3 regions of the Pseudarthrobacter sp. WHRI 8279 genome follow, and region 2 is predicted to be linked to each of the others. Evidence: predicted binding sites of a transcription regulator. Region 2 holds the regulator's gene; each other region holds the start of a gene.
What was found. Region 2 encodes HrcA, which represses chaperone genes, less so after heat shock. Its sites were predicted from a motif close to TTNGCACTCGNNNNNNNCGAGTGCNAA; they were not measured.
Positions count from the first base shown of each region.

Region 1: groES (co-chaperone GroES) is a predicted target of HrcA. The motif match lies at 2,172-2,198, and genes of this name have one in related genera.
Region 3: groL (chaperonin GroEL) is a predicted target of HrcA. The motif match lies at 4,111-4,137, and genes of this name have one in related genera.

Region 1 is NZ_CP168162.1:1,970,579-1,977,910, reverse strand. Features, by position in the region: gene ABRP28_RS08965 (class I SAM-dependent methyltransferase) at 1-837, opposite strand, end outside; gene ABRP28_RS08960 (hypothetical protein) at 891-1,268, shown strand; gene ABRP28_RS08955 (DMT family transporter) at 1,190-2,128, opposite strand; gene groES (co-chaperone GroES) at 2,356-2,649, shown strand; gene groL (chaperonin GroEL) at 2,727-4,337, shown strand; gene ABRP28_RS08940 (dihydrofolate reductase family protein) at 4,438-5,037, opposite strand; gene ABRP28_RS08935 (dihydrofolate reductase family protein) at 5,037-5,648, opposite strand; gene ABRP28_RS08930 (ATP-dependent DNA ligase) at 5,717-7,240, shown strand.
Region 2 is NZ_CP168162.1:1,189,895-1,197,226, forward strand. Features, by position in the region: gene ABRP28_RS05310 (GerMN domain-containing protein) at 1-57, shown strand, start outside; gene ABRP28_RS05315 (16S rRNA (uracil(1498)-N(3))-methyltransferase) at 86-865, opposite strand; gene dnaJ (molecular chaperone DnaJ) at 868-1,995, opposite strand; gene hrcA (heat-inducible transcriptional repressor HrcA) at 2,077-3,090, opposite strand; gene ABRP28_RS05330 (DUF3097 domain-containing protein) at 3,266-4,111, shown strand; gene ABRP28_RS05335 (DUF4870 domain-containing protein) at 4,264-4,683, shown strand; gene hemW (radical SAM family heme chaperone HemW) at 4,769-5,998, opposite strand; gene lepA (translation elongation factor 4) at 6,035-7,332, opposite strand, start outside.
Region 3 is NZ_CP168162.1:4,294,989-4,302,320, forward strand. Features, by position in the region: gene ABRP28_RS19710 (siderophore-interacting protein) at 1-372, opposite strand, end outside; gene ABRP28_RS19715 (uracil-DNA glycosylase) at 387-1,157, opposite strand; gene ABRP28_RS19720 (DUF3263 domain-containing protein) at 1,301-1,630, shown strand; gene ABRP28_RS19725 (LytR C-terminal domain-containing protein) at 1,681-2,325, shown strand; gene ABRP28_RS19730 (cold-shock protein) at 2,518-2,724, shown strand; gene ABRP28_RS19735 (ABC transporter substrate-binding protein) at 2,721-4,025, shown strand; gene groL (chaperonin GroEL) at 4,312-5,946, shown strand; gene ABRP28_RS19745 (sugar ABC transporter substrate-binding protein) at 6,034-7,332, opposite strand, start outside.

The DNA.
Region 1 (7,332 bases), 780 kb from region 2:
ACCCACCGAAGCCGTGGGGCCGGCGCCGAAGTCTTCGCCGCTGGTCAGCTCCGCCGCGCCCTGGGCACCGAGGACCAGCGCGGCCCGGCGGACACCGGGGCGCCGCACGGCGTTGAACCACAGCGCAACCTCCGTCACATCCCCGGCCACGGAGACCCACTGCGCTTCGCAGCCGGCCGGGACGGAATCGTGCGGCATGCCCGGCCCCATCTTGACGCCCACGGCCAGGCCGGAGGCCGCCAGGTTCTCAACGAAGGACAGTGGCGGGGAAAAGGCCTCGGGGTCCCAGATCCGCTTGGTGCCGGACGTGGAGGTGACGCGGCGCGCCGGGTCCAGCCAGACGCCGTCGATCCCGTCCAGCGGCACTGCCGTGGCATCCGCATGGACCACGGTGGCGTTGGGGAAGGGGATCAGGTTGACGGTGGCGCACGCGGCGGTGGTCTCATCCATCTCCACGGCGGTGACAGTGATGTCCATGGAGGCCAGTGCCAGGGAGTCAGCGGCCAGCCCGCAGCCAAGGTCGGCAACGTGACGGATTCCTGCCTCCGCGAACCGCTGGGCGTGGCGTGCTGCAACGTTGAGCCGGGTTGCCTGTTCCAGTCCGGCCTGGGTGAACAGCATGCTCCGGGCAAACTCACCGAACTTGGCGGCAGCCCTGGTGCGGAGCCTGGACTGGGTCAGGACGGCGGAAACCAGTTCGGGGGAGTGGCCGGCCTTGCGCAGGGCCGAGTTCAGCTCGAAGGACTTCTCCTCCTGGTAGGGGCCCAGGGACGCCAGAAGCTCCCAGCCTTCAGGGGTGAGCAGTGGTGCGATCTGGTCCTGGGGAGCTTGAGCCATGGGTTCCAGCCTAGTGGAGGAGCGGCATGCCGGCGGCCGATAGTGTTGAAGCCATGAACGACAGTGCAGGTTCCCCGCAGTCCCATCAGCACCACCCGGGGGGCCTGGCGCGGTTCGCCCGCCCGGCACTGATTGCCAGTGCAGTGGTGGCCGTGGTGTGCATCGCGCTGCTTGTGATCATCTTCTTCCTGGACGCTTTCAATGCCACTGTGTATTCCGTGGGCGGCAACAGCATCCAGGATGACACCCAGGAGGCGCAGGACATCCGCGGGCTGTACGCCGGAGCCCGCGCTGGAAGCATCTTCTTCCTGGTTGCCTCGCTCATGGTGGCCGCGGCCGCCGCGGTGCTGCTTTACCGCGGACGGAACTCAGCGGGCGAGGATGAGGGCGACGGCGGGGAGGACGTCGACTTCGAGGACCTGGGCCGCTGAGGTGCTTTTCCTCCGGCACTGGTCAGCAGGACCCCTGAGATGACCAGGATGCCGCCCAGGACCTGGGGGACCGTGACGGGCTGGCCCAGCGCCACCGTGATGACCGCGGTAAACACGGCAATGAGGTTGAGGTAGTTTCCGGCATTCGCCGCAGTGGTGCGCTTCAGCGCCAGGTTCCACAGCAGGTAGGAACCCAGCGAGGGGAACAGGACGATGTAGGCCAAGGACCAGCCCTCCGCGGCCGTTGCCGGCAGCCCCGCCCCCGTGGCTGCGGCGAAGGGGACCAGGAAGACCGCCGCCACGGCCACTTGCAGCGCGGTGGACGTGATTGCCGGGACGGACAGCCTGCGGGCGGTGATCGTGTAGAAGCCCCACACGGTGATGGCCGCGACAATCAGCAACTCGCCGGCATCGATCGAAAAGGTCAGCAGCCGCTCCAGCTCGCCGCCGGTGAGGACCAAAAGGACGCCGCACAGGCCCAGCGCAATCCCCGCCCAGCCCAGGGGGCGCGGCCTGTCCCGGAGCAGGACCACTGCCAGGACCATGATGAGGGCGGGGTTCGCGGCGGTTACAAGGGAAGCGTTCAGGGCCGAGGTGTGGCCCAGGGCGCTGTAAAGCAGCAGGGTGTAAGCGCTCATCCCCAGGCAGCTCAGGAGCAGGAGGGCCGGCCAGTGGCGCAGGACAGCGCGCCAGTCCGGCTTTTCCACCAGCTGCGCCAGGACCAGCAGCGGCGCGGCGGCCAGGGCCCACCGCCAGAACGTCAGCTGGAGGGGCTCCATGGTTTTCATGGCAGCCTGGCCAACAACGAAGTTGCCCGCCCAGAAGAGGGTGGCAAGAGTCAGGTAAATGGCGGCTCGCACCCGGCCAATTTACACGCAGTCACGTTCCGCCCATGACGAAACTCTGGCACTCGCCTTGACCGAGTGCTAACCCTTGCATACAGTCTCTATTAGCACTCTCCCTCGGAGGGTGCTAACACATGAAGAGCTGCCAGCCAGGCTGCCGCCGGCACCGCGACGACGGTTTGCCAGCCACGGCGGAAAGCTTTCCAGTCCACGAATTTGCTGACGAAGAAGGAGAGGTCCGAGTGTCGGTCTCTATTAAGCCTCTTGAGGATCGTATTGTTGTCCGCCCGCTCGAAGCCGAGCAGACCACGGCTTCCGGCCTGGTGATCCCGGACTCCGCACAGGAGAAGCCGCAGGAAGGCGAAGTTGTTGCAGTTGGCCCCGGCCGCTTTGAAGACGGCAACCGCGTTCCTGTCGACGTAGCCGTCGGCGACGTCGTTATCTACTCCAAGTACGGCGGAACCGAAGTCAAGACCGGCGGCACCGAGTACCTCGTGCTCTCCGCCCGCGACGTCCTGGCGATCGTCGTAAAGTAACTCTCCGGATCCCCGTGCCGCTGGTCATGCTTTCTGCTGGTCAGCTGCGCGGGGTTCTGTCTTGAAAGGACAAAACCATGGCAAAGCAGCTTGCGTTTAACGACGCTGCCCGCCGGTCTCTTGAAGCCGGCATCGATAAGCTCGCCAACACCGTCAAGGTGACGCTCGGCCCCCGCGGCCGCAACGTCGTCCTGGACAAGAAGTGGGGCGCTCCCACCATCACGAACGACGGCGTCACCATCGCCCGCGAAGTGGAACTTGACGACCCCTACGAGAACCTTGGCGCGCAGCTGGCCAAGGAAGTAGCCACCAAGACCAACGATGTTGCCGGTGACGGCACCACCACGGCAACCGTCCTGGCGCAGGCGCTGGTCAAGGAAGGCCTGCGCAACGTAGCGGCAGGTGCCGCCCCCGGCCAGATCAAGCGCGGCATCGAGGTTTCCGTTGAAGCCGTTGCCGCCCGCCTGCTCGAGAACGCCCGCCCCGTTGAAGGCACCCAGGTGGCCAACGTTGCAGCGATCTCCGCCCAGAGCGACGAGGTTGGCGAACTCCTCGCCGAGGCCTTCGGCAAGGTTGGCAAGGATGGTGTGATCACCATCGAGGAATCCTCCACCACGCAGACCGAACTGGTCCTCACCGAGGGCATGCAGTTCGACAAGGGCTACCTTTCCCCGTACTTCGTCACCGACGCGGAACGCCAGGAAGCAGTCCTCGAGGACGCCCTCATTCTGATCAACCAGGGCAAGATCTCCAGCATCCAGGAATTCCTGCCGCTGCTGGAGAAGGCGCTGCAGAGCTCCAAGCCGCTCTTCATCATCGCCGAAGACGTTGACGGCGAGGCCCTGTCCACGCTGATCGTCAACCGCATCCGCGGCACCCTGAACGTTGTTGCCGTCAAGGCTCCGGGCTTCGGTGACCGCCGCAAGGCCATGCTGCAGGACATCGCCACCCTCACCGGTGCACAGGTTGTTTCCCCGGAACTGGGCCTGAGCCTGGACACCGTTGGCCTTGAGGTGCTGGGTACCGCCCGCCGCATCACGGTCACCAAGGACAACACCACCATCGTTGACGGCGCAGGCTCGGCCGAAGACGTGGCAGCACGCGTAGCCCAGCTCCGCGCCGAGCTGACCCGCACCGATTCCGACTGGGACCGTGAAAAGCTCCAGGAGCGCCTGGCCAAGCTGGCCGGCGGCATCGGTGTCATCAAGGTTGGCGCCGCCACCGAGGTTGAGCTCAAGGAAAAGAAGCACCGCATCGAGGACGCTGTGTCCTCCACCCGCGCTGCCCTTGAAGAAGGCATCGTTGCCGGTGGCGGTTCGGCCCTGATCCACGCCCTGAAGGCACTGGATGAGGACCCCGCCGTCAAGGCACTCGAAGGGGACGCCGCCGCTGCTGTGGGCATCGTCCGCCGCGCCCTGGTCCAGCCGCTGCGCTGGATCGCCCAGAACGCGGGCTTCGACGGCTACGTTGTGACCTCCAAGGTTGCCGACCTGGAAACCAACAACGGCTTCAACGCCAAGTCGGGCGAGTACGAGGACCTGATCGCTGCCGGCGTGATCGACCCCGTCAAGGTCACCCGTGCGGCCCTCCGCAACGCGGCCTCCATCGCTGCCCTGGTTCTCACCACCGAGACCCTTGTCGTCGAAAAGCCGGCCGAAGAAGACGAGCACGCAGGCCACAGCCACTGATCCCTACCGTCTCCCTGACGGCGTGGGTCCAGTCCTGCACGCACAAGAAACCGGTCCAGCATCCGCTGGGCCGGTTTTTTGGTGCGGGAAACGCAGTCGCCTACTTCTTCACGGCGTAACGGACGTGGGTGGCGAACGGTGAACTGACAGCCTTCAGGATCTCCAGGTCGATGTCATGCTCGAAGCCGTCGAACAGGCGCTTGCCGGCGCCCAGGACCACCGGTGCCGTTGACAGCGCCAGTTCGTCCACCAGCCCGGCGGCCAGTGCCTGCCGGATCACGTCCGCGCCGCCGCCAATCGATACGTCCAGGCCGCCGGCCGCTTTGCTGGCCTGTGCAAGGGCTTCCTCCAGCCCGGACACGAACGTGAACCCGGACGAAGCCGCGGGCTGGTCCGCTACACGGTGGGTGAGCACGATCAGCGGCCCGGGGAACGGGTTGGTACCTCCCCACGCTCCCGCCGCGTCATACATCCCCCGCCCAACGATCCCCGCACCCAACCCCGCAACGAGTTCCTCGTAGAATTCCCTGTCCGGGCCGTGCATCGCAAAGTCGTGGCCGCCGTCGTAGGTCCACGGGCCGCCCATCACCCAGTAGTGCAGCCGTTCTCCGCCCCGGCCCAGGCCGTACCTGGGACCGTCGCCGGGGCCGGTGATGTACCCGTCAACCGACGTTGTGATTGCTGCGATGACCTTGGCCATTACGTGCCCTGCGTGGCCGGCATATCCTGCGTCTCCACAACGCCCGCACGCTCGTAGGCCAGCGACACCGCCCCCTTCGGAAAGGTGCGCGCAGGCTCCGCGAGGCGGTAGGTGGCGGGAACGGTCCCGGCGTCGAAGAGGCGCTTGCCCTGGCCCAAAGTAACGGGATAGAGCCAGAGGTGGAGGCGGTCAAGCACCTCTGCCGCCAGCAGTGAACGGATCAGGACGCCGCTGCCGAACATGTGGACCTGTTCGTACTCTTCACGCAGCCGGCCCGCGGCCGTGGCATTGGGCAGGACTGTCGTTCCCGCCCAACAGGGATCGGACAGGGTGCTGGAGACTACGAACTTTGGCACCCGGTTGAGCGCGGCGCCAATGTCGCCGGACTGGTGGGGCCAGTAGGCCGCGAAGATGTCATAGGTCCTGCGGCCCAGAAGCAGGGCGTCCATGCTGCTGATGCCGGCCTCGATGGCCGCTTCCGCCTCGTCGTCGGACACGGGAGCCTGCCAGCCCCCGTGGGCAAAGCCGCCCTCGGTGTCCTCTTCGCGGCCGCCGGGCGCCTGGTACACGCCGTCGAGGGTTATGAACAGGTTCGCGACGATGATTCCCATGCGTCCAGTCTGGAACTCCCGTCCGGAGCTGTCCATAGTGGACGGGCCGGGCGTGGCAGACTGATGCCATGCTGCTCGACGAGCTCGTGAAAACTACGGATACGGTCGCAGCCACGCGCTCCCGGCTCGCGAAGGTGGACGCGTTGGCGGACCTGCTGCGCCGGCTGGAACCAGCGGAAATCGCGACGGCGGTGGGCTTGCTGACCGCCAGGCCGCGCCAGGGCCGGGTGGGGGTGGGATGGCGCGGCATGTCTGCAGCCATGGGGGAGCCGGCCCAGGAACCGGCCCTCACCCTCGCCGACCTCGACGCCGCCTTAGACCGGTTGCTCGCCACCGCGGGGGCCGGGTCTGCGGCGGAGCGCGCCGCGACGCTTCGGACGCTCACGGCGGCGGCTACGGAAAGGGAGCAGGCCTTCATCTCCGGCGTGCTGCTGGGGGAGCTGCGCACCGGTGCGCTTGAGGGGGTGCTGACGGATGCCGTTGCCCGTGCCTCGGACCGGCCCGTCGCCGCCGTACGGCGCGCGGTCATGCTCTCCGGCGACCTCGGCGAAACCGCCCTGCTGGCCATCACGGGCACGGAGGCGCAGCTGGACGCCGTCGGCCTCGTCGTCGGCCGCCCCGTGCAGCCGATGCTCGCTTCCACGGCGGCCAGCGCCGGCGCCGCCCTGGAGGTTACCGGCGAGGCGTCCGTGGAATACAAGCTCGACGGCGCCCGCATCCAGGTGCACCGCGCCGGCAAAGACGTGCGTATCTACACACGCACCCTGGCCGAGGTGACCCACCGCCTGCCCGAGGTGGTGGAGGTGGTGCGCGCACTGCCAGTGCGGGATGTGATCCTTGACGGCGAGACCCTGGCCCTCGATGAGGACGGCGGCCCCCGGCCGTTCCAGGAGACCATGTCCCGGTTCGGCGCGGACGCGGCGCGCACCACCCTCCTGCATCCCTGGTTCTTCGACGTGCTGCACATCGACGGGCGCGACCTCCTGGACGAGCCGCTGTCCACGCGCATAGGCGTTCTTGAGGGCATCGCCCCGGACCACCGGATTCCCGGCCAGATCACGGCAGACCCAAGTGTTGCCGAAAGGGTCTCCCGCGATGCGCTCGCCGCCGGCCACGAGGGCGTGGTGGTGAAGGCGGTGGAATCTGCCTACGCCGCCGGCCGCCGCGGCTCCAACTGGATCAAGGTGAAGCCCGTGCTTACCTACGACCTGGTGGTCCTCGCCTGCGAATGGGGGTCGGGACGGCGCACCGGGCTGCTCTCCAACCTGCATCTTGGAGCATTGGACCCGCACGGGGAGTTCGGTGAACCCGGCGGCTACGTCATGGTGGGCAAAACCTTCAAGGGCCTCACCGACGCGCTGCTGCAGTGGCAGACCGAACGTTTCCAGGAGCTCGAGGTGCGGCGCACGGCGGGCACCGTCTGGGTGGAGCCCGTGACCGTCGTCGAGATCGCGATTGACGGCGTGCAGCAGTCCCCGCGGTATCCCGGTGGCATTGCGCTCCGGTTCGCCCGGGTCAAGCGCTACCGCGATGACAAGCCCGCTGGGGAAGCGGACACCATCCAGACCCTCCGCGCGTTGCTTCGCCCGTAGGTTGTGCCGGTTCGAGGGCGGGCGTACCGTGGCGCTTAAGTACCTCAGCGTCCAGCGCACGGCCCCATCAGTGCGGCTGGACGGGTGGTGTC
Region 2 (7,332 bases):
GGCGCCGGCGATCAGCCGGACCAGAATGAAGACTCCCGGGCCTTTAAGGTCCGGTAGCTGCCCAGCCGGATAAAAACCGGCAGGTTTAGGGCAGGGGTGCGGTCCAACGGCCTAAGACGTCGCTGGCAAGGACAACGGCGGCCGGCCCGGCGGTTGATGAGCGCAGGACATGGTGCCCCAGCAGGGCGGTGAGGGCGCCCTTGCCGCAGAGCCTTGTTACTTCCCTGGGGCTGATGCCGCCTTCCGGCCCGACGATCAGCAGCACTTCGCACGGTTCCGTTCCATCCCGGCCCTGCCAGGTTTCCAGTACGGTGCGCAGGGGGCGCACGGCGTCTTCATGGAGGATAATGGCCAGCCCTGCGGCCTCTACGAGTCCGGCCAGCGCGGCAGTGTCAACGGCGGGCCGCACCTCGGGGACCCACGCCCGGCGTGCCTGCTTGGCTGCCGCCGCCACAACGGACTGCCACTTTGCGTGGGCCTTAGCTGCCCGGTCGCCCTTCCACCGCACGATGGACCGTTCGGACTGCCAGGGTATGACGGCGTCGATTCCGAGTTCGGTGGCCGTTTCGATGGCGAGTTCATCCCTGTCGCCCTTGGCCAGGGCCTGCACCAGCACCAGCCTTATGGCCGGCCGCTCCTCCACAGCAAGGGAGGTGCACTCCACCTCGAGGGCGGCGGGCGACGCCGTAAGCACCCGTCCGCTCATCCGCGTCCCCGCGCCGTCAACAATGTCGACGGGCTCGCCCGGGGCGAGCCGCTTGACCGTGACGGCGTGCCGCGCCTCGGTCCCGTCGAGGACAAAGGCCCGCCCCGCCGTCATGTGGTCCAGGGACCCGGGCGGGGTGAAGAAGACAGGGTTGCTCACCGCTACAGGTTACCGAGCCGGTCCCGGAGCTTGGCGAACATGCCGCCGCTGGCTGCAAGCTTGCCCTCGGTGATCTGCTCACCGCGCATTTTGGCCAACTGCCGCATGAGCTCTTCCTGCGCGGCATCAAGCTTGGCGGGTGTTTCAACCTGCAGGTGAACCTTGAGGTCGCCGCGGCCGTAACCGCGCAGGTGGGTCACGCCAAGTCCGCGAAGGGTAATGATTTCGCCGGACTGGGTGCCGGGCTTGACGTCGATTTCCTGTGGCCCGTCGAACGTTTCCAGGCTTACTTCGGTGCCCAGGGCGGCGGCCGTCATGGGGATGTGGAGGGTGGCGTGGAGATCGTCGTTGTCGCGGACGTAGGTGGCGTCGTTGTTGACGCGGATCTCAACGTACAGGTCACCGGAAGGTCCGCCGGCCGGGCCTGCCTCCCCCTGGCCGGAAAGCTGGATGCGCGTTCCGGTGGCTACGCCGGCGGGAACCTTGATGGTCAGCGAACGGCGGCTGCGGATGCGCCCCTGGCCGCTGCATTCGTTGCACGGGTCCTTGATGACGGTGCCGAAGCCTTCACAGGTTCCGCATGGGGCCGCGGTCATGACCTGTCCCAGGATGGAACGGACGGCGCGCTGGACCTGGCCGCTGCCGCCACAGATGTCGCAGCGTTCCGGATGGCTGCCGGGCTGGCAGCAGGAACCCTCACAGGTTGGGCACGTGACCGCAGTGTCCACTTCGAGCTTCTTATTGACACCGAAGACAGCGTCGCGCAGTTCGATCCGCACGCTGATGAGGGCATCCTGCCCGCGCCGCACGCGGGAAGCCGGGCCGGTGGAACCGCCGGCGCCAAAGAAGGTGTCGAAAATGTCCTGGAACGCGAACCCCTGGCCGGCGTAGCTGCCTCCGCCGAAGCCGTTGTCCGTGCCGTTTTCGTTGCCTGTGGTGTCGTACACCCGGCGTTTCTGCGGGTCGGACAGGACTTCATAGGCATGCGTTACAGCCTTGAAGCGGTCCGACGCATCCTCACCCGGGTTGACGTCCGGGTGCAGGGTGCGTGCCAGCTTGCGGTAGGCCTTCTTGATCTCTTCTCCCGTGGCCTCCGGTGAGACTCCAAGGACGTCGTAGTGGCTGCTCAAAGTTCGTATCTCTTCCTTGTTGTACTGCCTGCAGTTGGACTGCTGGAAATGCTGTGGGTGTCCAGTGGCCCGGGATGGACCTCAGGGGCCCAGGATCCGGGAAAGGTAGCGGGCAACTGCCCTGACGGCGGCCATGGTGGTGGGATAGTCCATGCGTGTTGGCCCGAGCACGCCGATTTTCGCTGCGCTGTCCGGGCCGTAGCCTGTGGCTACAACCGATGCCTCGGCCAGCCCGTCGTAGGGATTCTCGCGGCCAATGCTGACAGCCACCCCGCGGTGGTCCTGCGCCATCTCGCTCAACAGGCGGAGCATAACAACCTGCTCCTCAAGTGCTTCCAGCACTGGGCCGATGCTGAGCGGGAAGTCCACGTTGGACCTTGCCAGGTTGGCTGTGCCCGCCATGACCATGCGTTCCTCGCGGCTGCTCTGTGCCAGCGCCTCCAGGCCGATAGCGAGGGCCTGGGCCGCCTGCCGCTGCCCCGGGGCGGCCATGGCCACCACCGCTGGCAGGGACTGGGACAGATGGCTCAGTGGTGTTCCGGCAAGCGAGCCAAGGAACCGGGACCGAAGAGCCGCCAGGGCTTCGTCCCCCAGGTCCTGTCCGACGTCGATAACACGTTGCTCCACCTTGCCGCTGTTGGCGATCAACACCACCAGCACCTTCCGCGGGGCCAGGAGGACGAATTCGATATGCCGGACCAGTGCCCTGCTCAGGTGCGGGTACTGGACCACTGCAACCTGGTTGGTGAGCTGCGACAGCAGCCGGACGGTCCGGTCCAGGACGTCGTCCAGGTCATCCGATCCTTCCAGCAGGGACTGGATGGCGCGGCGCTCCGCTTGGGACAGCGGCTTGACGGCGGAGATCTGGTCGACGAACAGCCTGTAACCCTTGTCCGTGGGGATCCGGCCGGCGCTGGTGTGCGGAGCCGTGATCAGGCCCTCTTCCTCCAGGGCCGCCATGTCATTCCTGATGGTTGCGCTGGACACACCGAGATGGTGGCGCTCCACCAGGGCTTTGGACCCCACGGGCTCGCGGGAGTGGACGTAGTCCTCCACGATGGCACGGAGTACTTCAAGTTTGCGTGGCTCGCTCACACTCCACCTCCATCCAGGGTTCGGGGCGGCCGCGCCGCCCGCGCTGTGCCGCTCATCGTTTAGCACTCGACATGCCCAAGTGCTAACAGTTTATTATGCCTCTCCCCGTTGCTAGCATTGGTACCGCTCCGGGCGAAATTCCGGACCTGTGATCGAGCGCTAGGCGGAGTGAATCATGCAGTACCAGAACTGGGGTCCCCAGGACATGTCCGCTCCGTCAAAGGCTGAACTGCCTGAAGTTCCTATTGAACGGGGAATGGTGCTGGAGGACGTCCAGTCCGGCTGGGTGGGCGCCGTGACACGCGTGGAGAAATCCGGGGGCATGCATGTGGTGGCTCTGGAAGACAGCCGCGGCAAATCAAGGTCTTTCCGCCTGGGCTTCGGCTTCCTCCTCGAAGGCCAGGCCATTAAGCTTCTTCCCCCGGCGCCGCGGCAGGCACCCGCCGCCACCGGCAGGACAGCATCAGGTTCAGTCCGGGTGGCCGGCCAGCGCGCGCAGGTGGCCAAGGCCAGCCGGATCTGGGTGGAGGGAAAGCACGACGCCGAACTGGTGGAGAAGGTCTGGGGAGACGACCTTCGGGTGGAAGGCATCGTCGTCGAACCCCTCCACGGCATCGACGACCTTGCCGCGGCAGTGGCAGACTTCAGGCCCGGTCCGGGCCGGCGCCTGGGCGTCCTGGTGGACCACCTGGTGCCGGACTCCAAGGAGTCCCGCATTGCGGACGCCGTGATGGCCTCACCGGGGGCTGCCGGGAACGTGCTGATCGTGGGCCACCCCTACGTGGACGTCTGGCAGGCGATCCGGCCTGCCGTGCTGGGCATCGAAAAATGGCCGGTGGTGCCGCGCGGGCAGGACTGGAAGACCGGGATCCTTGCCGCGTTCGGCTGGCCCCACGCCACCAAGGAGGATATTGGGCTTGGGTGGCAGAAGTTGCTGGGTGCTGTCCGCACCTACGCGGACCTGGAAGCCTCCCTGCTGGGGAGGGTGGAGGAAGTCATTGACTTCCTGACGGTTCCCTGACCGGACCGCCGCGCCGCCGTGCGCGGAGCCCCGGACCAGCATCCGCGCCTCCAGCCAGTATTCTTGGTACTGCGGATCTGCGTCATTTGCAGTCCGTCTCAACTGATATGCATTCTTAGCCAGCACCATTGCACTTTTAGAAGGAACAGACTGTGGCAGAAAACGCACGCGATCACAGGGACACCCAGGGCGGCCAGGGCCGTTCGGAATACCATGGCGTTCCGGCGAATGCGCTGCCCCTGACAGCCAGCGAAGACCGGCAGTGGGCCACCATGGCGCACTTTGGCGGAATCCTTGGCTGCGTTCCTGCTCTTCTGATCTACCTCATTTTCCGGGACAGGGGCCCTTTCACGGCGCAGGAGTCCAAGGAAGCGCTGAACTTCAGCCTGCCTCCCACCATCGCCGCCGTGGTGGCGAACATCCTGGTGTTCGTTCCGGTGATCGGCAACATCTTCGCCGTGATTGCCACCCTCATCTGGATTGCCCTGACCTGTTTCTCCGTGGCGGCCGGCATCCATGTGAACAAAGGCCAGCCGCACCGTTACCAGTACAACCTGCGCTGGATTAAGTAGTCCCCTCCGGCTCCCAGCACTCGCAAGCTCGTGCCGGGGCCCTCGCCGGCGTGGGCCCACCGCCCGCAGCCCAGCACTGAAACTGCTAGTCCGGCAGGACCCGGCGCACCACGGCGTCAGCCAGCAGCCGGCCTTTCAGCGTGAGGACCAGGCGGCCTGCGAAGGCGGCGGCGGGATCAATCAGTTCCTCCGCGATGAGCCCGGCCACCTCGCGCCGTCCTGCGGTGCCCAGCGAGGAGATCTCGAGGCCGGATTGAAGGCGGACCTCAAGCATCACGCGCTCCATGTTCCGTGTTTCCGCATCCAGGGTTTCCCTGCCGGCCGCCGGTGACACTCCCTGCGCCAGGCGCCCCGCGTAGGCAGTGGGGTGCTTGACGTTCCACCACCGCACACCGCCCACATGCGAGTGGGCCCCCGGCCCAATCCCCCACCAGTCGTCGCCGCGCCAGTAGGCCAGGTTGTGGCGGCAGGCCTGTCCGGGCGTGCGCGCCCAGTTGCTGACCTCGTACCAGCCCAGGCCGGCCTTGGTGATCAGCTCATCGGCGAGCTCGTACTTGTCGGCGTGGTCGTCGTCGTCGATCCCGGGGACTTCACCACGGCGGATCTGGGCGGCAAGCTTCGTTCCGTCTTCGATGATCAGCGCGTAGGCGCTGATGTGGTCCGGCTGGTAGGAAAGCGCCGTCTCGAGCGAGTACCGCCAGTCCTCCAGGGACTCCCCGGGCGTGCCATAGATGAGGTCCAGGCTGACGGCCAGTCCGGCGTCGCGGGCCCACTGCACAACCTGCGGCACGCGGCTGGGCGTGTGGGTCCTGTCCAGGACCTTGAGGACGTGGGGAACAGCTGACTGCATGCCGAACGAGATCCGGGTGAAGCCGGCGTCCTTGAGGATGGCAAGGGACTCGGGGGTGACGGAGTCCGGGTTCGCCTCCGTGGTGACCTCGGCGCCCTCCTCGATCCCCCACAGGTCGATGGCGCGTCCCAGGATCAGGGCCAAGTCCTCCGCGGGAAGCAGGGTTGGCGTGCCGCCCCCGAAGAACACCGTGCTGAGCGGCCGCGCGGGCAGGCCTGATTCCGTGAGGACTCTGGCTGCCAGGGACACTTCCGAGGCCGCGGTGGCGGCATAGGCGTCCTGGGAGGCACCGCCGCCAAGTTCCGTGGCGGTATAGGTGTTGAAATCGCAGTACCCGCAGCGGACCGCGCAGAACGGGATGTGTACATAAAGCCCGAACGCCCGCTCCGCCGCACCATCGGCTGCCTGGTGGGGCAGCAGACCGTCCGACGGCGCCGGGTCGCCAAGGGGAAGAACGCTAGGCACTGCAGGGGCCTCCGGCAGTACCGGCTGCTGTAACCACTACTTCCTGGCCTTGTCCTTGGACTCGTCGGTGGTGAGCGCAGCGATGAAGGCTTCCTGGGGGACCTCGACGCGCCCCACCATCTTCATGCGCTTCTTGCCTTCCTTCTGCTTCTCCAGCAGTTTCCGCTTACGGGAGATGTCACCGCCGTAGCACTTGGCCAGGACGTCCTTGCGGATGGCGCGGATGCTTTCGCGGGCGATGATCCTGGAACCGATGGCCGCCTGGATGGGCACCTCGAACTGCTGGCGCGGGATAAGCTCGCGCAGCTTGGTGGTCATCATGACGCCGTACGCGTAGGCCTTGTCCCGGTGGGTGATGGCGGAGAAGGCGTCAACCTGTTCGCCCTGGAGCATGATGTCCACCTTCACAAGGTCGGCCACCTGGTCGCCGTCGGCCTTCCAGTCCAAGGAGCCGTAGCCGCGGGTCTTGGACTTCAGGATGTCGAAGAAGTCGAACACGATCTCGGCCAGCGGCAGGCGGTACCGGATTTCCACCCGGTCCTCTGACAGGTAGTCCATGCCGCCCATCACGCCGCGGCGGCTCTGGCACAGCTCCATGATCGCGCCGACAAATTCGTTGGGAGCCAGGATGGTGGCGGCCACCATGGGCTCGCGGACTTCGGAGATTTTGCCGGACGGGTATTCGCTGGGGTTGGTCACGTGGACCACCTTCTTGTCCTCCAGCGTCACCTCGTATTCCACGTTGGGTGCGGTGGAGATCAGATCCAGGTTGTACTCGCGCTCGAGCCGCTCGCGCGTGATCTCAAGGTGGAGCAGGCCCAGGAAGCCTACGCGGAAACCGAAGCCCAGCGCGGCAGACGTCTCGGGCTCGTATACCAGGGCGGCGTCGTTGAGCATCAGCTTCTCCAGCGCATCGCGCAGCACCGGGTAGTCCGTGCCATCCAGCGGATAGAGGCCAGAGAAGACCATGGGCTTGGCATCCGCGTAACCGGGAAGAGAGTCTGCGGCAGGCTTGGCCATGTTGGTGACGGTATCGCCCACCTTGGACAGGCGGACGTCCTTCACACCCGTGATGAGGTAGCCCACTTCGCCGACGCCCAGGCCCTTGGAGGGTGTGGGTTCCGGTGAGCTCACACCGATTTCGAGGAGTTCGTGGGTGGCCCGGGTGGACATCATCTGGATGCGCTCACGGGGATGCAGCATGCCGTCCACCACCCGGACGTAGGTCACCACGCCGCGGTAGGTGTCATAGACGGAGTCAAAGATCATGGCGCGGGCGGGGGCATTGGCGTCGCCCTGTGGCGCTGGAAGGTCGCGGACAATCTTGTCCAGCA
Region 3 (7,332 bases), 1.2 Mb from region 2:
CGGCTGGGCCCTCGCCGCCCAGGGCCCCGCCAGCCCTTCGTCGCCGTGGACCACAAAGTCGATGGCAAGTTCCTGTGCCCCGGTATCCACCCAGCGAAGGGTGTAGGTGCGCGTAAAAGGCCATTGTTCCCGGGGCATGATCTCGCGGATGCTCCACAGATCAAGGGGGACGGGGTACTGGACACCTGGCTGCGGGAAGACAATCTTGACGTAGCGGTCAACAAAGCCGTTGTTGACGAAATCGGCAAAACCGTCGCCGCCCGCAACAATCCGCACCATATGCGGCGCCAGTTGTTCGCGGCGCACCACCGTGAGGTTGACCTGGGGGCGGCTTTTCTTGCTGGCGCTGGTGGCGGCGGGAACAATGCTCATAAGGCAAGCCTAAGCTAGGGTACCGCCGGGAGCTCCCAGGTTACGCCGGCTGCCCCCTGCTCCCGCAGGAGCGCGTTGACGCGGCTGAAGGGTCGGGAACCAAAGAAACCCCGTGAAGCCGACAACGGGCTGGGGTGCGCGCTGGACACCGAGGGGACGCCAGGCAGCAGCGGGCGGACGCTCTCGGCGTCCTTCCCCCACAGGACCGCGACCAGAGGCAGGGGTGACCCGTCCGGTGCCCGCCGCGCGCCCAATGCCTGCACTGCCGCCGTCGTAATTTCTTCCCAGCCCTTCCTCCGGTGGGACCCTGCCGACCCTGCACGGACCGTCATCACGCGGTTCAGGAGCAGTACCCCCTGGCCGGCCCACGCAGACAGGTCGCCGTGCACCCTCGGCGGGATTCCCAGGTCTGCCTCGAGCTCGCGGTAAATGTTCGCGAGGCTCCGGGGAATGGGCCGGACGTGCGGATCCACGGAGAAGGACAGCCCCACTGGGTGCCCCGGCGTGGGGTACGGGTCCTGTCCCACAATCAGCACCTTCACCTCCGCAAGGGGCTGGCGGAAGGCTCGCAGGACGTTCGACGGCGCCGGGAGGACCTGGTGCCCGGCTGCTACTTCATCGGCGGCGAACCGAAGAACGGCGCGCAGTCCGGCGTCCACGTCCGAGAGTGCCGCGGCCCAGTCCGGTGCCATCAGCTCTGCCAGCGGAAGCCGGGCCTGGGCGGCGAAGCCCGTGGTGCCGGTCGGTTCCTGCTCCAGCTCAAACAAGGCGTCGGATTCAAACATCAGTCCATTCTTGCAGGCGGCAGGAGGCGCCGGCTGTGCCTGCGCCTCCTGCGCGGCTCAGCTACAGCGCAAATGACAATGGTGTTGTTCGTCCGTAGCATGGGGGTCAGACATTTACGTAAACCAGCTAAGGAGAGTGCGCCGTGGCGGAGCCAGCTCGGGAGCACCTGCCGGAGCAGGAACAACGGAACACCCTGTTGGCAGACTTCACGCTGCGGGAGTCGCCGCTGAGCGAGCGGGAGCAGCAGATGCTTGCCCTGGAGCGGCAGTGGTGGAAGTATGCCGGCGCCAAGGAACAGGCGATCCGGGAACTGTTCGACCTGTCCGCCACGCACTATTACCAGCTCCTCAACGCCCTGATCGACACCGAGGATGCGCTGGCGCATGACCCCATGCTGGTCAAGAGATTGCGTAGACTACGTACGTCGCGTCACCGTGCACGCACTGCACGCCGCCTGGGGTCCGACGCTTAAGACGCTCACGCTGAATCCTCAGCAGCTACACACAAGGATGTCTCTTTCCCATGACCAAATACGCCCGCGATGAATTCGACAAGGTTCCGCAGACCGCGTCGCGACAAGGTGTACACCGGACAGCATCTGCTCCGCGCCGGGTCCGTCTGTGGCCCATCCTGACCGCAGGGGTTGTTGCGCTGGCCATCGGCGTGGTTTCCTTCCTGATCCTGCCCAAGCTTGGGTTCGACGGTCCTGCCACCCAGGCGGCGTCGAGCCTGGAAGCAGCACCGCTGGCCGAAACCGGTCCGACCCCTTCCGCTGCGCCGGACACGTCAGCAAGTCCCTCCATCGAGCCGGAGCCTTCGTCCTCTTCCGAACCGGATGCAGCGGGCAACGAGACTCCGTCCAGCCCACAGCCCACCATTCAAACGGCAGTGGTGGACAAAACCCAGGCCGTGGCCGTGTACAACGCTGCGGGAATTGCCGGGCTGGCAAGCCGTGTGGGGGGAACCGTGCAGTCGGACGGTTGGACGCTGGGCCAGGTAGGCAACTGGGCAGGGGCGCCGCAGCAGGGCTCCGTCATCTTCTACGCGGGAGCAGCGCAGGAGGCCAGTGCGCAAGCTCTCGCTGAACTCCTGGGCGTTCCGGCCGTAGTGGAGAGTGCCGAATTCCAGGTTCCCCTGGTGGTGGTTCTCGGCCCCGGATACCAGTAGCGCCGGGCTTCCCAACAAACACTTACGTCACATCCTCCCCCGCCAGGGCCAGGGGTTACGCCTGAATAACGTTTGCCGCCGGCCATGCAGTGCCCCGGCGCTGCCGGTGCGCATTGGCTAAAGTGAATTCCGGGCTTCGAGTCACGGCGGCACCGGCGGAACACCCCGCACCTAACGGAAAGAGTGGTCATCATGGCACGAGGAACCGTCAAATGGTTCAACGCGGAAAAGGGCTACGGCTTCATCACCGTTGACGGCTCCGGGGACGACATCTTTGTCCACTGGTCCGCCATCCAGGGTGAGGGCTACCGTGCGCTGGATGAAGGCCAGCGTGTGGAACTTGAAGTCGGCGAAGGCGAGAAAGGCCCGCAGGCCGAAAGCGTCCGGCCGGCCGAGTGAAGCACCCGTTTTCTTCCGCTGCCGCCATCCGCCCGTTGTTCGCCGCAGCCCTCTGCGGCACGCTGGCCCTGACCGCCTGCTCCGGAGTGACTGGAAATGCGCGCACGGAGCCGGCGGAGGCCTCGGGGGACGGCACGCTAAGGGTTGGCCTGATCCTGGACAACACCGGTGCCAACGGCTTTCTGAACGGTCCCCAACGGGCGGCCGCCAAGCTCGCCGTCAAGGAGATCAACGCCGCCGGCGGGCACAAGGGCCGTCAGGTGGAACTCCTGCCTGTTGAAGCCGGCGTGGACACAGCGTCCCAGGCGCAGGCGCTGGTCCAGGCCAAGGCGGATGTAGTCATCGGCCCCACGGACTCCAGCCATGCCGCTGCGGCCGTCGATATCCTCTCCAGGGCGCGGACTCCGCTGATCTCCCCTGCCAACACCGCGGCCGCGCTCAGCAGCATTGCCAGCGGCGGATACTACTTCCGGACGGCCGCCGCCGACGTCGCGCAGGGACCCGTGCTGGCCAAGCTCGCCAAGGACGCCGGAGCCGCCACCATCTCGGTCCTGTACCAGGAAGGCTCCTACGGCAAGGACGTTTCGGCGGCTGTTTCCGCTGCAGCCAAACAGGCCGGACTGGACGTGGCAGCCAGCGGGGAGTTCACGCCGGGCGAGGCGGGCGAAGCCGCCCGTGAGGCAGGGGAAGCCAAAGCCGATGCGGTGATCCTGATAGCCCGTGACGGCGCCCAGGGTGCCCTCGCTGAACTGAACAATGCCGGAATTGCCGGCTCACGCATCATTCTCAGTGACGGCGCCTTCGCGCGGTACGGGTCCAAGCTCGGTGCCAAGGCGCTGGACGGCGCCCGCGCGGTGGTCCCCGGGCAGCTTCCCTCTGCCGGTTTCCAGGAGCGGCTGCTGGCCGTGGACGGCAAACTAAAGGATGTTTCGTTCGCCGCGGAAACGTACGACGCCGTCACCCTTGCCGCCCTCGCGGCTGCCAACGCAGAGGATGATGCCGGGCGCTCGATCGCCGCCAACCTGGTCAGCGTGTCCGGCGGGACTGCGGGTGCTTCCAGTGCTTCGGGTGCACCGCGTGCTTCCGGGGCGATCCTGGCGCCAGCGGGGTGTCCCTCCTACAAAGAGTGCCTGGGCGGCCTCAGGGCCGGGACAGGCATCAATTACGACGGCGAATCAGGCCCTGTCGCGTTCGACGCCAACGGTGACATCACCTCAGCCACCTTCACGGTCTTCACGTATGGCGCCGACAACATTCCCACGGCCACCGGCGTAGAAACGGCAGGCCGCGCCGCCGGCTGATCGCCCTCGGCGAAGACGCCCCCGCCAGGGCGCTTTGCGCTGCTTATTCGCTTGCACTCTCACGTGGGGAGTGCTAATTATTGAGTTAGCACTCTGACGTACCGACTGCTAGCAAAGCGTGGCTTCTGCCAGCGGCGCCGGCACCGGTCGAGGAGCGAAGAAACACCTAACTGGAGTGAGACCCTCACCCGAAGGCATACAGAGGCCGCCGGCAACGGGTCGTCCGTCGCGGGCACTGCAGCGAAGGTTCATTCTTAACGACTGTCCCGAAAGGACTACTGCCGTTATGGCCAAGATCATTGCATTTGATGAAGAGGCACGCCGCGGCCTTGAGCGGGGCCTGAACATCCTCGCCGACGCCGTTAAGGTCACCCTCGGCCCGCGTGGACGCAACGTCGTCCTCGAAAAGAAGTGGGGCGCCCCCACGATCACCAACGATGGTGTTTCCATCGCCAAGGAGATCGAGCTGGACGATCCTTACGAGAAGATCGGCGCCGAGCTGGTCAAGGAAGTTGCCAAGAAGACTGACGACGTTGCTGGCGACGGCACCACCACGGCTACCGTGCTGGCACAGGCCCTGGTCAAGGAAGGCCTGCGCAACGTTGCCGCCGGCGCCGACCCGCTGTCCCTCAAGCGCGGCATCGAGAAGGCCGTTGACGCCGTCACCGCCGAACTGCTGAACTCCGCCAAGGAAATCGAAACCAAGGAAGAGATCGCGGCAACCGCCTCCATCTCCGCCGGTGACGACGAAATTGGTGCGCTGATCGCCGAAGCCCTGGACAAGGTGGGCAAGGAAGGCGTCATCACGGTCGAGGAGTCCAACACCTTCGGCCTGGAGCTCGAGCTCACCGAAGGCATGCGCTTCGACAAGGGCTACATCTCCGCCTACTTCGTCACGGACACTGAGCGCCAGGAAACGGTCCTCGAGGATCCGTACATCCTGATCGTCAACTCCAAGATCTCCAACGTCAAGGAACTGGTTGCTGTCCTGGAAAAGGTCATGCAGTCCAACAAGCCGCTGCTGATCATCGCTGAGGACATCGAGGGCGAGGCCCTGGCCACCCTGATCGTCAACAAGATCCGCGGCACCTTCAAGTCCGTCGCCGTCAAGGCTCCGGGCTTCGGCGACCGCCGCAAGGCACAGCTTGCCGACATCGCCGTCCTCACCGGCGGCCAGGTCATTTCCGAGGAAGTGGGCCTCAAGCTGGAAAACGCCGGCCTGGAACTCCTGGGCCAGGCCCGCAAGGTTGTTGTCACCAAGGACGAGACCACCATCGTTGAAGGTGCCGGCGACGCCGACCAGATCGCGGGCCGGGTGTCCCAGATCCGCGCCGAGATCGAGAACTCGGACTCCGACTACGACCGCGAGAAGCTGCAGGAACGCCTGGCCAAGCTGGCCGGCGGCGTTGCAGTCATCAAGGCCGGTGCTGCCACCGAGGTTGAGCTCAAGGAACGCAAGCACCGCATCGAGGACGCAGTCCGCAATGCCAAGGCTGCAGTTGAAGAAGGCATTGTTGCCGGTGGCGGCGTGGCCCTGATCCAGGCCGGAGCCAAGGCATTCGCCAACCTTCAGCTGTCCGGCGACGAAGCAACCGGGGCGAACATCGTCCGCGTTGCCATCGACGCTCCGCTGAAGCAGATCGCCTTCAACGCAGGCCTCGAGCCGGGCGTGGTTGTGGACAAGGTCCGCGGCCTGCCCGCAGGCCACGGCCTGAACGCAGCAACCGGCGAGTACGTCGACCTGCTGGCTGCCGGCGTCAACGATCCCGTCAAGGTAACCCGCTCTGCCCTGCAGAACGCGGCTTCCATCGCCGGCCTGTTCCTCACCACCGAAGCAGTGGTGGCTGACAAGCCCGAGAAGAACGCTGCCCCCGCAGGCGGAGACGACATGGGCGGCATGGGCGGCATGGGCGGCTTCTAAGCCTTCCATGCCGGGACCTGTCCCGCTGCACACAAATGCGGCCCCCTCCGGAGAGGGGGCCGCATTTGTGTTTACCGCGGGCTGTTACTACTTGGCGCTGGCCAGCATCCCTTCAACTTCCTTCTTGAAGGCTTCAGCTGCGGCCTGGGGGGTAAGGCGGTCATAGAGGACCTCATCGGTGTAGCGCTTGATGACGTTCTGCACGCTGCCTGCGCCCACCGGCGGGACCGGTGGCGCCTCCTTGATATCGGGGGCAATGTCCTTCAGGAAACCCACCACCGTGGTATCGGCAGGCTTCAGGGACGGCGTGATGCTTTCAACGATGTCCGTGTTGGTAGGCACGCCGCGGTCCGTCATCAGGATTGCCCCGGCCTCCGGGCTGTTGGCCAGGTAGTTGATGAAGGTGGAAGCTGCTTCCGGGTGCTTGGAGCGTGACGAGGCGGACCAGAACATGGTGGGCTTGTAGTACATCCCGTTCTCAGCCGCTGAGCCGTCGATGCTGGGTGCCCGGAGCATCTTGATGCTGCTCCCGGTGGTGGATTCGAGGGATCCGAGCTGGTTGGTCCACCACCACGCCATGCCCACCCTGTTGGTGCCGAAGAGGCTTTCCTCGAGCCCGGCGCCGGAGTCTTCTGTGGCCACCGTGGCCGGTGGGCTTGCCTTGGAATCGCGCTGTTCCTTCAGCCGCTCCCAGAAGGATGCTGCGGTGGCGGTATCGAAGTCGAGCTTGCCGTCCTGGGAATACAGGTTTTCCCCATGCTGGCGCAGCCAGATGATCAGGTCTGCTTCATTGCTGCCGTACGCGGCGCCGTAGTTCTTGCCGTCTCCGGCGGCGCTGATCTTCGAGGCTGTTTCCATGAATTCGTCCCAGGTCCAGGTGGTGTCATCCGGGATGGGAACATTCGCAGCTTCGAAGACCTTGGTGTTGGCCATGATGACGTAGGCATTCTGGCCGGTGCTGAGTCCGTACTGGGCACCGTCATACTGGCCCGAGGCCAGTGCTTCCTTATCAAGTTTGGAAGTATCGATGCCTTCCTGCTTGGACAGGTCAAGGAGCGCCCCGCGCCCGCCGTATTCAGCGATGTACTTCTGGTCCATCTGGATAACGTCCGGCGCATCGTTGGCCGCAGTCTTGGTGGCAAGCTTGTCCCAATAGCTGCCCCACTCGCCGGGCTCAGACTCAATCTTGATGTTCGGGTGTTCCGCCTCGAAGGCGTCGATCACCTTTTCGGTCTGGGCGTTGAGGTACTCGTTTCCCCACCAGGCAAACCTGAGGGTTACTTCCTCGTTGCTCTCCGAGCCTGAAGAGGTGCCGCAGCCTGTGGCGAGGAGGGAAAGCGCAACTGCTGCTGCGCCGAGCTGGAATTTCCTCCGGCTGAGGGTTGG